4 regions of the Spongiibacter sp. genome follow, and region 3 is predicted to be linked to each of the others. Evidence: predicted binding sites of a transcription regulator. Region 3 holds the regulator's gene; each other region holds the start of a gene.
The links. Region 3 encodes sigma-54, which starts transcription at its own class of promoters, with help from an activator protein. Its sites were predicted from a motif close to TGGCACANNNNTTGCNNT; they were not measured.
Positions count from the first base shown of each region.

Region 1: AC5DB9_RS03800 (ammonium transporter) is a predicted target of sigma-54. The motif match lies at 1,491-1,508, and genes of this name have one in related genera.
Region 2: galU (UTP--glucose-1-phosphate uridylyltransferase GalU) is a predicted target of sigma-54. The motif match lies at 1,421-1,438, and genes of this name have one in related genera.
Region 4: AC5DB9_RS07020 (amidase family protein) is a predicted target of sigma-54. The motif match lies at 1,510-1,527, and genes of this name have one in related genera.

Region 1 is NZ_CFHTQA010000005.1:107,704-110,801, reverse strand. Features, by position in the region: gene AC5DB9_RS03800 (ammonium transporter) at 1-1,256, opposite strand, end outside; gene AC5DB9_RS03795 (helix-turn-helix domain-containing protein) at 1,643-2,557, shown strand; gene AC5DB9_RS03790 (TrmH family RNA methyltransferase) at 2,554-3,098, shown strand, end outside.
Region 2 is NZ_CFHTQA010000019.1:50,794-53,891, reverse strand. Features, by position in the region: gene fabB (beta-ketoacyl-ACP synthase I) at 1-756, opposite strand, end outside; gene fabA (bifunctional 3-hydroxydecanoyl-ACP dehydratase/trans-2-decenoyl-ACP isomerase) at 815-1,339, opposite strand; gene galU (UTP--glucose-1-phosphate uridylyltransferase GalU) at 1,562-2,398, shown strand; gene AC5DB9_RS09125 (phosphohexomutase domain-containing protein) at 2,406-3,098, shown strand, end outside.
Region 3 is NZ_CFHTQA010000003.1:122,935-126,032, reverse strand. Features, by position in the region: gene ptsN (PTS IIA-like nitrogen regulatory protein PtsN) at 1-342, opposite strand, end outside; gene hpf (ribosome hibernation-promoting factor, HPF/YfiA family) at 376-663, opposite strand; gene AC5DB9_RS02425 (RNA polymerase factor sigma-54) at 740-2,221, opposite strand; gene lptB (LPS export ABC transporter ATP-binding protein) at 2,354-3,079, opposite strand; gene lptA (lipopolysaccharide transport periplasmic protein LptA) at 3,079-3,098, opposite strand, start outside.
Region 4 is NZ_CFHTQA010000013.1:36,477-39,574, reverse strand. Features, by position in the region: gene moaE (molybdopterin synthase catalytic subunit MoaE) at 1-25, opposite strand, end outside; gene moaD (molybdopterin converting factor subunit 1) at 28-270, opposite strand; gene moaC (cyclic pyranopterin monophosphate synthase MoaC) at 267-776, opposite strand; gene AC5DB9_RS07025 (MBL fold metallo-hydrolase) at 781-1,425, opposite strand; gene AC5DB9_RS07020 (amidase family protein) at 1,656-3,098, shown strand, end outside.

The sequences.
Region 1 (3,098 bases), on a different contig from region 3:
TCCGATTCTTCGTCAGCGCTGACACGCAAACCGATGACAACGTCCACCAGTTTAAACAAGATAAAGCTGATAATTGCCGTATAGGCCAGCGTGGCGCCAATACCAATCAACTGCACTTTCAACTGCTGAGCGATGCTGACGCCGTCTGCCAGACCCTGACCGCTGAATACGCCAAGCTCCGCGCTGGCAAAAATCCCCGCCAGGAAAGTACCGAGAATACCGCCAACACCGTGTACCGGAAAGACATCCAGCGAATCATCAATTTTCAGGACCTGCTTGAGCCAAAGGGTACAATAGAAGCAGACGATGCCCGCACTAAGACCGATCACGACCGCACCTGCTGGCCCCACATAGCCCGACGCGGGTGTGATGGTGCCAAGCCCCGCCACCATTCCGGTGACAGCGCCCAGTGCGCTGGGCTTGCCAAAGCGCAGCCATTCAATAAACGACCAGGTCAAACAGCCAGTGGCTGCCGAGAGGTGGGTAACCAGCATGGCCATGCCTGCATCCCCGTTGGCGGCCAGTGCACTGCCGGCATTGAAACCAAACCAGCCAACCCACAGCATGCCAGCCCCGGTGAAGGTCATGGTTAGATTGTGCGGTGGCAAGGCCATTTGGCCGAAGCCATTACGCGGCCCAAGCACCATAGCGGCAACCAGTGCCGCAACACCTGCGGTAATATGGACAACAGTGCCACCGGCAAAATCGAGCAAGCCCATCTGCCCCAGCCAACCGCCGCCCCAGACCCAGTGAGTAACCGGGGCGTAAACCGCCAGCAACCAAAGCGCCGAAAACATCATCACGGCGGAAAAGCGAATGCGTTCCGCAAAACCGCCGACGATCAGCGCCGGGGTAATAATCGCAAAGGTCATCTGGAACATGACAAACACCGTCTCGGGAATGTCGCCACTGAGAGTGTCCTCGCCGATGCCCGCCAACAGCGCTTTACTCAGCCCGCCAACAAAGCCATTGCCTTCACTGAAGGCCATACTATAGGCGACGGCAAACCAGAGCAGCGAGGCCACACAGGTAATACTGAAACATTGCATCAGCACGCTGAGAATATTCTTACTTCGAACCAGGCCACCGTAAAACAGCGCCAGCCCAGGCAGCGTCATAAACAATACCAGGGCCGTCGAGGTCAGAATCCATGCGGTATTCGCGCCACTCAGGCTATCGGCATGGCTCGGCCCTGCAGCCAGCGCACAAAAAAACGCTACAAAAGCGGGCGTAAATCGTGAAAGCGGTGTTCTCATCCGGTTCTCCTAAAACGCATGTGCAGTAAAATCGCACCTTTTTATTACCATGCACCACAATAAAGCATCCAAAGAATAAATGGCCCCTTGCCCAATTCCCCGGAGGCCCTGATAAGGCGCACTTAACGGGATAATTTTTTTCTTTATTTTCATGATGTTATAAATTCAACTCATGAAAGCAGGATGAGCATTGCGCAATAACAACGCACGCAACCCATCATTTCGCACCGAAACAAAGCAAATTACAGGCCAACACAAATGATTTATGCACCATTTTATTTCTCTGCAGAATGCAGCGCACCAAGATCAAACGAAAACTGCACGTGCCTCAGCCTGAATATTCCGTAAAATAGCGACAGATCCGTTAACCAAAAGGGCCCCTTCCCGTGTTTTCAAAACCCACTGCTCGTGTGCTGGCGATTATGGACTTGTTCATGAGCCACCCCAGTAAAGCCTTTGGCCTCACCGAGCTAACGCGGATACTGGGGCTGAACAAAGCCACATGTCACGCCATCCTCAGCACCATGGCCCGATACGGTTTTCTCGCCCAGGACCCCCGCAGCAAGGCCTACCGCCTCGGTCCAAGCATTGCGGCGGCAGGCATTGCCGCATTCGCACAGTTCCCGGTACTGGAATTCGCAAGACCTGAACTGGAAGCCCTCGGACGGGAACTGAAATTGGGCTGTGGCGTATTGGGGCGCAGTGGAGAACAACTGGTCTTGCTGGCCAACTACGGCATCCCTCAACCACTACACTTCCCTTACCAGCAAGGACTGAGGTTACCGGCCATTGCCCCCCTGGGCGCCTGCTTTATTGCTTGGTCATCCGCCGGCAAGCTCAACCAATGGCTGCATGCAGCACAGGCCCATCTCGGAGAGTGGGACGAGGAGCTGGATAAGCGACTGCGCATTTCCGTGATTGGCATTCGAGCGCGGGGCTTTGAGGTAACGCTGATTAGTGATGCGGAGCGGCGCTTTGAACAGGAACTGGCCAAGCCCAAGGAAAACTGGAGCCTTGAGGAAGTGGCAGATCATGCTCGCCGCTATCGGGAACAGCTCTGCGAAAGCAATTACCACTTGGACCGCATAGAAAAAGGTCGGCGGTACCACGTCGCCAATATCGCTGTCCCGGTATTTGGCGACGGCGAGGAGCCAGAGCTCGTTATTTCAGCGGGCAGCATTAGCAACCCCATTAGCGCCGAGGATATACTTGCCGTTGCGCAACGCCTGCAGCATGCCGCAGAGCGGATTACTGAGGCTGCCCGGGCAACACTGGGCTTTCCCGGCCACCACGCTGAATGAGCACCCCACAGGCAATGAGCGACGATCGCCAGCAATACCTTGAGAAAAAGCAGTTTTTCCAGCAACTTCTGACTATTTACGGACGTAAACCCGTCCTCGAGGCACTACAGAATCCGCGCCTCAGGGTGTACAAACTCCACTTGGCCGACAGCAACCGCAAAGACGGTATTGTTGCAGAAATTCTTGCACTGGCAGAAAAGAAAGGGGTTCAGCTCGCCTGGCACGACCGCAAGGCATTGTCGAGAATCTCCAAGAATGGCAAACAGGACCAGGGGGTTGCCGCCGATTTGGAGCTGGCAGACTACCATCCGACCACCGCAATCACCGCCGAAACCTTGCAGCAAGGGTCACCCTGCTACATCGCCTTAGATGGCGTGAGTAATCCGCAGAATCTCGGCATGATTATCCGCTCAGTGGCGGCCAGTGGCATCGACGGCCTGATTGTGCCCCGCAAGGGTGGCACCAGCCTGTCACCGCTGGTCATCAAGGCCAGCGCCGGTGCCGTATTTAACTGCCCGCTCTACCACTGCGACCGCCTGCT
Region 2 (3,098 bases), on a different contig from region 3:
AATTTTTGCACCGCGGGCCTTGGCGTGTTCCAGCTCTTCCAGAACGACCATGCCCGCACCGCCGGCGATGACAAAACCATCGCGATTGGCGTCGTAGGGCCGGGAGGCTTGTTCCGGCGAGTCATTGTACTTGGTCGACAGGGCGCCCATGGCGTCGAACAGGCAGCTCAGTGTCCAGTGTTCCTCTTCGCCACCCCCGGCGAAGATAATGTCTTGCTTGCCAAGCTGGATCAGCTCAGCGGCATTGCCGATACAGTGTGCGCTGGTGGCGCAGGCGGAAGAAATCGAGTAGTTGACCCCTTTGATCTTGAACGGTGTTGCCAAGCAGGCGGAAACGGTACTGCCCATGGTTTGGGTAACACGGTAGGGGCCGACGCGTTTTACGCCGCGTTCGCGGACGATATCGGCGGATTCAATCAGGTTGGCCGATGAGGCGCCGCCGCTGCCAGCGATAATGCCGGTGCGCTCATTATCGAGGTCTTTCTCTTCCAGCCCGGCATCATTAATGGCTTCTTGCATGGCGACATAGGCGAAGGCTGCCGCGTCGCCCATAAAGCGCAGTTGTTTGCGGTCGATATGCTCTTTCAGGTCCAGGTCGCGAATCGAGCCAGAGATCTGGCTGCGAAAGCCCATTTCCTTATAGGTCTCGTTGGCGCGAATACCGGAGCTGCCGTTTTGCAGTGACGAGAGGGCCTGGCTGATATCATTGCCGATACTGGAGACGATACCCATCCCGGTTACAACAACACGTTTCATGTTTACCTCGTTATTGTCCTGTGTTCAGTTCTATGAGTGTTGTACTGCGGCCTGCGACTCAGGCGAAGTTGGCGTCGTCCTTGAACAGGCCAACCCGCAGATCCTTGGCGGTGTAGATCACTTTGCCGTCGACAGCGACTTCGCCATCGGCGATACCCATGACCAGCTTACGCTCGATCAGGCGCTTAAAGTTCAAAGTGTAAGTGACCAGCTTGGTATCCGGAAGAATTTGTCCGGTGAACTTGATTTCACCCGCGCCGAGTGCGCGCCCCTTGCCGCCATTGCCACGCCAGCCGAGAAAAAAACCGACCAGCTGCCACATGGCATCCAGGCCGAGGCAGCCGGGCATAACGGGGTCATCGATAAAGTGGCAGTCGAAGAACCAGAGGTCCGGATGGATATCCAGTTCGGCCACCAGTTGACCCTTGCCGTACTCGCCGCCCTCGCCGCTGATATGGGTGATGCGGTCTAGCATCAGCATGTTGTCGACGGGCAGTCGCGGGTTGCCGGGGCCGAAAAGGCGGCCGTGTCCGCAGTCGATGAGTTCTTCTTTGGTAAAGCTGTTTTTATGGGTAAGAGACATGAGAAATAAGACTTTTCAGTGAGAAAACAGTTGCGCGCATAGTAGCATAAGGCCCGTTCGAGCACACAAAAATGTCAACATTGGCCCAAAGATTGCTGTCACAAATTGGTAAGCCGCGCACATTAGACTGTGCGGCGATTGCGCATTCCCAGTTGTGCTGGGAGAATTCACGCGTGGGACTCACTATGGATTGAGTCGCTTATCACAACAACAGGATTGACTATGATTAGAAAATGCCTCTTCCCGGTTGCCGGCTATGGCACCCGCTTCTTGCCAGCTACAAAATCAATGCCCAAAGAAATGCTGCCGATCGTGAACAAGCCGTTGGTGCAGTACGGGGTTGAAGAATCTATTGAAGCTGGGCTGAACCAAATCGCGTTGGTAACCGGGCGTGGCAAACGGGCAATTGCTGACCATTTTGATATTAGCTTCGAACTGGAAAACCAGATTGCCGGCACCAGCAAAGAGTCCTACCTGACCAGCATCCGCAAGGTGTTGAGTGAGGGCACGTTCATGATGACCCGCCAGCGCGAGATGAAGGGCTTGGGGCATGCCATTTTGACGGGCGAGTGTCTCGTCGGTAACGAGGCCTTCGGCGTAATCCTGTCTGACGACTTGTGTGTGAACCCCGGCGACGACGGTGTCATGACGCAAATGGTGAAGCTCTACAACCAGTTTCGCTGCAGCATTGTCGCCATTCAGGAAGTCCCGATGGAGAACATCGAAAAGTACGGTGTCATTGCCGGCGATGACATGGGGAATGGTCTGTTCCGAGTGAAAGACATGGTTGAGAAGCCCAAGCCGGAAGATGCGCCGAGTAATTTGGCGGTGATTGGTCGCTATATTCTGACCCCGGATATTTTTGACATTATTCGTGACACGCCCCCCGGTAAAAATGGAGAAATTCAGCTCACCGATGCCCTGATGACGCAGGCGCAGAACGGTTGTGTGCTGGCTTACAAATTCCGCGGACGCCGCTTTGACTGTGGCAGTGTGCCTGGCTTTATCGAGGCCACTAACTACGTTTACGAGAATGTTTACGAAGACGGTCAGGGCTGAGGTACTTATGCAGGAATTAAGCTGTTTTAAAGCCTACGACGTGCGTGGGCGTATTCCCGACCAGTTAAATGAAGACATTGCATACCGTATTGGTCGCGCCTTCGCGGAGGTGATTCAGCCGAAAAAGGTCGTAGTGGGGCACGATATTCGCCTTAGCAGTGAAGCCATCAAAGGCGCGCTGAGTGACGGCCTGCGTGACGCGGGGGTAGATGTTTATGATATCGGCCTTTGCGGGACCGAGGAAATTTACTTCGCGACGTCCCACGCCGACATGGATGGCGGCATTGCTGTTACTGCGAGCCACAACCCCAAAGACTACAATGGCATGAAATTCGTGCGCGAGGGCTCCAAGCCCATTAGTGGTGATACGGGTCTGCTGGATATCAAAGCACTGGCCGAGCGCAATACGTTTGCGGCGCCGGCTGCTGAGCGCGGTAAGCTGGAAGCGTTGGATACCAGTGCGGCCTACGTTGAGCATTTGCTCGGCTATGTGGATGTGTCGTCGCTGAAGCCCCTGAAAATTGTGGTTAACGCCGGTAATGGCGGGGCGGGGCGTGTTGTTGATTTGCTCGAGCCGCATCTGCCTTTCGAATTTATTCGTGTCCATCATGAGGCGGATGGCAATTTCCCTAATGGTGTTCCCAATCCCCTGTTGGTGGAAAACCGCCAGCCAACGATCGATGCAATTAAAGCCAATAGT
Region 3 (3,098 bases):
GATGTGCTCGTCGTGGGCTTCCGCAGGAACAATGAGTGCGAACACCAGGTCGACGGGTTGATCGTCGATGGCCTCGAAATCGATGGGCTCGGCGAGCTTCAGCAGAATGCCGGTAATCGCCGTACACTGCTGGCTTCGGCAGTGGGGAATCGCAACCCCGTGACCGATACCCGTGCTACCCAGTCGCTCTCGGGCAAGGAGTTCGTTGAACAGATCGTCAGCGCTGAACTGGCTATTGTCGTCGGCGACAAATACCGAGATCTGTTCAAGAAGACGTTTTTTACTGCCTACGGACGTACCCCAGTGGGTACGTCCTTGGCTCAGTATCGCATTAAGGCTCATATTATTAGGTATCCGGAAAAACCGGCCCGGTGCTTACCGGCCCAGGTGTTTTTCCTTGTGTTTGATCAACTGGCGATCCAGCTTGTCGGTCAGGCTGTCGATCGCAGCATACATATCTTCCGATTCGCATGTGGCGAACAGGTCCGCGCCTGCCACATGCACTGTCGCTTCCGCTTTTTGTACCAGCTTCTCGACTGAGAGCGTAACGTCCGTATTGGTGATATTGTCGAAATGTCGTTGCAGTTTGGCAAGCTTGTTATTGACGTATTCACGCAGTGCCGGTGTAACTTCAACGTGGTGACCACTGACAGTTATCTGCATATCTTGCTCCTTTTACACTCAGATCGTCCTGCGCCTCCCGGCGTAGGGTCAGGGCTGCGCGATTTAACGCAGCCAGCTATACCAGTCGCTTCCGCTCATTAGAGGGGGGAATGACCAGTGATTCTCGGTACTTGGCGATGGTTCTCCGCGCGACCTTGATACCCTGTTCGGCCAACAGTTCGGTAATCTTGCTGTCACTGAGTGGCTTCCGCGGATTTTCTGCGGCGATCAGCTTTTTGATCAGCGCGCGAATGGCGGTCGATGAGCACTCGCCGCCGGTATCGGTCGATACGTGGCTGGAGAAAAAGTATTTCAGCTCGTAAATGCCCCGCGGTGTATGCATGTACTTCTGGGTGGTGACCCGCGAGATCGTGGATTCGTGCATGCCCACGGCGTCGGCAATGTCATGCAACACCAGCGGTTTCATCGCCTCGTCGCCGTATTCGAGAAAGCCTCGCTGATACTCGACGATTTTGCTGGCGACTTTCATCAGGGTTTCATTGCGGCTCTGCAGACTTTTGATAAACCAGCGCGCTTCCTGGAGGTTGTCGCGAATATAGTCTTTTTCGCTGCTGGTACTGCTTTTGGCCAGTGCCGCATAGTGCGAGTTGATTTGGATTTTCGGGGCAATATCCGGGTTGAGTTCCACCAGCCAGCGGCCGTCTTTTTTACTGACGAAGACATCCGGGACGACGTATTCGGTATCGCCGCTACTGATTGCATCGCCGGGCGTGGGGTTCAGGGACTGGATCAGCAGCAGTGTATCCCGAAGCTGATCTTCCTTGAGGCGACAGCGGCGCATAATCTGGTTGTAGTCGCGGTTGCCAAGCTGGTCCATGTGCTGCTCTACAATCTGCATGGCCTCTTGCAGATAAAGCGTCTCGCGGGGCAACTGCCGCAACTGGATAAGCAGACACTCCTGTAAATCACGGCCACCGACGCCGGGGGGGTCGAACTGCTGAATCAAGTGAAGGACGGCGTGGACTTCTTCGATTTCGACGTCTTCATTGTCGAAGGCATCCACCAAGTCTTCAGGCGTGACGGTCAGGCGGCCTTTTTCGTCGATGGCGTCGATGATGGCATCGGCAATGAACTGATCGATTTCAGACAGGCGACTCAGGTTGAGCTGCCAGCGAAGGTGGTCTTGCAGGGAATCTGAGCTGCCGTGGCGGTAGTCATTGCTGTAATCGTCATCGCCGCTGGGAGCGCTGCTCGCCGGGCCGGAGCTTTGGTAAACGTCATCCCATTGGCTGTCTACCGGCAGGTCCTCGGGTATTTCACTGCGCTCGGCCCATTCGCTGTCAGCGTCGCTGGCGGTGGGCTCGTTTTCGTTGCTGCTGCTGTCGTTTTTGGTATCGCTGCTTTTTGACTGGATGTTGCTGTCTTGCTCGGGGGTGTCGTTTTCTTCCTCCAGTTCCAGAAGCGGGTTGGAGTCCAAGGCAGACTGGATTTCCTGTTGAAGGTCGAGGGTGGACAGTTGCAATAAACGAATCGCCTGTTGCAGCTGGGGGGTCATGGTCAGCTGCTGACCGACTTTAAGCTGGAGCGATTGTTTCATAGGCAGCGGTTTCTACTACACCAAATTCTGAAGACATTTGTGCCTGATTGGCGGCACTTTAAGGTCAGTGTAGTCCTGCCGGAGAGCGGCTGCAATAGGCGTATAAAGCAATTGCTGTGCCGATTTTTCCTATCACAACGTGAACTTATCGCCAAGATAAATATCCCTGACGACCTGGTTGTTGAGTACGGATTCGGCGTTGCCTTCGGCAACAATACGACCTTCGCCGACGATGTAGGCTTTTTCGCAGATATCGAGGGTTTCTCGTACATTGTGATCGGTGATTAACACGCCGATTCCGCGGGCCTGAAGGTGTCGAATAATGTGCTGTATGTCGTTAACCGAGATGGGGTCGACGCCGGCAAAGGGCTCGTCGAGCAAAATAAAACTCGGCTCTGTCGCCAGCGCGCGAGCGATTTCGACGCGTCGGCGCTCGCCGCCGGACAGCGCCATGCCGGGCGATTTACGGATGTGGGTAATGTGGAATTCCTGCAGCAGGGCGTCGAGCTTTTCTTTTCGCTGGCGACGGTTGAGGTCGCTGCGGGTTTCCAGAATCGCCATGATGTTGTCGGCGACGCTGAGTTTGCGAAAGATCGACGCTTCCTGGGGCAGGTAGCCAACACCGTGGCGGGCTCGGCCTTGAATTGACAGCGATGTCAGATCTTTGCCATCCAGCTCTATGCGGCCCCTGTCGGCGTTGACGATGCCGACAATCATGTAGAAACACGTGGTTTTGCCCGCGCCGTTGGGGCCCAGCAGGCCGACTATTTCGCCGCTGTTGATGCTCAGTGACACATCCTTGATCACCTCTCGCCCTTTATAGGCTTTGGCGAGATGGCTGGCTTTTAGTACGGGCATCAGGGCGTGCTCTCGGTGT
Region 4 (3,098 bases), on a different contig from region 3:
CTTGAACACTCACCCGAATCGCCACGCTCAGCCTCCCGTCACCGGCGGGAAAAAAGCCACTTCATCTCCGGCGACGATCGTCTGCTGTTCAGATGCCACCGCCTGATTCACCGCGCAGCGCAGATTTTCTCGAGACAGCGCCTCCGCCCATTCCGGCCCGCGTTCGCCAAGCAGCGCCTTTAATTCCGCAACGCTGCCGTTGAATTCCAGCTCCAAGGACGCCGTACCCACGTCTTCCCGCAACTTGGCGAAAAACAGCAGCGTAATCATGAGCCGCCCTGCTCCTGATTCTTCTCCTGGGCCTGCCAGTCACCGGAGCGGCCACCGCTCTTGCTGAGCAGGCGGATGTTGTCGATGCGCATGCCCTTGTCCACCGCTTTGCACATGTCATAGATGGTGAGCGCCGCTACCGATACGGCCGTCAAGGCTTCCATTTCCACGCCGGTCTGGGCGGCAAGCTTGCAGCGACTGCGAATATGCACGGCACTGGCCTGCTCATCGATAGCAAATTCCAGCTTCACTGATGACAGCATCAGCGGGTGACAAAGCGGGATCAGATCGCTGCACTTTTTGGCGCCCTGAATGCCTGCCAGCCGCGCTACGCCAAGCACATCGCCTTTCTTATGATCACCGCGGGCGACCATGGCCAGGGTTTCGGGCTGCATCACTACACTGCCCGCTGCCTCGGCAATGCGCTGGGTGACCGCTTTATCGGTCACATCGACCATGCTGGCCTGACCCTGCGCATCAAAGTGCGTAAAACGCTTCTCGCTCATCGCTTCATCCATAGCGGCTGTCAGCAACAAAGGGATTGCTCTGTCGCTCGGCGCCAAACGTGGAGGTTGGGCCATGTCCCGGTACGAAGGTAATGTCGTCACCCAACGGCCAGAGTTTTTCGCGAATAGAGGTAATCAGCGTATCGTAGTCGCCGCGCGGAAAATCAGTGCGGCCGATAGAGCCCTGGAACAGCACGTCACCCACCAGCGCCAGTTTGCTGGGCGCGTGATAAAACACCACGTGCCCCGGTGTGTGGCCGGGACAATGCAGTACCGACATCGTTTGAGCACCGAAGCTCACTGTGTCGCCATCCTCAAGCCAACGGTCCGGGGTAAAGGCATCGGCATGGGGGAAACCAGACATCTGGCACCATTCCGGCAGCTTGTCGATCCAGAACGCATCTTCCTTTTGCGGGCCAATAATCTTCACACCGTATTTCTGACGAAGAACATCCGCCGCAGCACAGTGGTCCATATGGCCATGAGTCAGCAGAATGACCTCCAGCTCTCCGCCGAGCTGCGCTAAGGCGCCCTCAATACGTTCAATATCCCCACCGGGATCGACCACTGCGGCTTTGCCGGTTTCTTCGCAAAGCAGCACCGAACAGTTTTGCTGGTAGGCCGTTACTGGCACCAATGCACACTTCATGCTGTTTCCACCCTCTCAATTCAGGCTGCCAATGATAAGCAGTCAGGCCAGAACTTCATAGGGGCCGCCAGCGCCGGGAAGCACTGGCACAGCGATTGCTTCACACAAAATACGCAATGCGTCATTGCGAAAACAGTGATGTTGTCCACCGCCAGGGATTTGCACTACCCGACGATGAGGTCACCCCCATGCGCCACACTATGCCCCTATCGCGCCGGCGACGGTCTGCGATGCTTTTACCTGCACTCACCCTGATGCTCGCCGCCTGTGGCGGCTCATCCTCTTCCAACAGCGACAATGACACGGCGATAGAGCCGGGCGTCTTTTCGCTGGAAGAAGCGACTGTCGCCGATATCCATGCCGCATTTCGCGGCGAATTACTGCAAGACAATGGAGAGCCTCTCAACTGTGAAGCGCTGGCAAACCTCTATATCCAGCGCATCTTTGCCTACGATAAAACCCCGCAACCCAGTGGCGGCCTGGCCATTCGCAGTGTATTGGCGATTAATCCGCTGGCGATCGAACAGGCCAAGGCGCTGGATGCCCTCTACGCCCGCGACGGTGGTATTGGCGACCGGCCGATCCACTGCATGCCGATTCTGCTGAAAGATAACTACGACACCTACGATTACCCCAGCACCCAGGGCTCCTACAGTATGCTCGGGCATCAGGCCGGTGTGGATGCGAATTCCGTAGCAGGCTTGCGCAAGGCCGGCGGACTCATTCTCGGCAAAGCCAACCAGGATGAATTCGCCTTCTGGACCACCGGCTTTTCCAATCGCGGCATTCAGGTTTCCAACCCCTACAACACCTCCCAGAGCCCGGCGGGTTCCTCGTCGGGAACCGGGGCAGCCATTGCCGCCAACTTTGCGCTGGGCGGCACCGGCAGTGATACCTGCCAGTCCATCCGCCACCCCTCCTCCGTCAATGGCCTGGTGGGTATTCGCCCCAGCCTCGGCGTTATCTCTCAACACGGCATCTTTCCGCTCAGCCATCAGCGCGACACCGGTGGCCCGATGACCCGGACCGTCAGTGACGCTGCCTTGATGCTCGACGCCATGGCCGGCGTGGATTTCCGAGACCCCAAAACCCTCGCGTTTCCCTCGGAGTTACGGCCCGACAGCTACACCGACTTCCTCGATCGCGGACAGCACGGCTTGCAAGGCAAAAACATCGGCATCGTTCGTCAGCTTGGCGATAACAGCGAGGCCGCTGGCACCGACGCTCAGGGCGCACTGATCGCCGAGGCACTCAGTACCATGGAAGCCCTGGGCGCCACGGTGTACGACGTTTACCTGCCGGGGTTTGAAAGCAAGGGCGCTGGCTCCCGCCACTACGATATGAACGAATACTTCGTCACCTTTGAGGCTGAGGGCGGCAACAGCCCCCGCGCCTGCGTCAGCAGCCTCGCCGTTGCGCTGGCTGGCGGCGACGTCGCTCACGGTCGTGATATCTGTGAAGGACTGGACGGAATTATCGAAACAGGACGCGTCGGTTTACGAACTGCACCGCTATTGGCTAACGTCGCCGTCGACGACCTGAACCGGGCACCGACGGAAGAAGAACTTGCCAACATTATCGCCATGCGCGAATACACCACCCAGCAAATGGACACACTGCTGGATGAAAACGGTGCACAGGTCTTCGACAATGACGGTAATCCAGTACGCCTT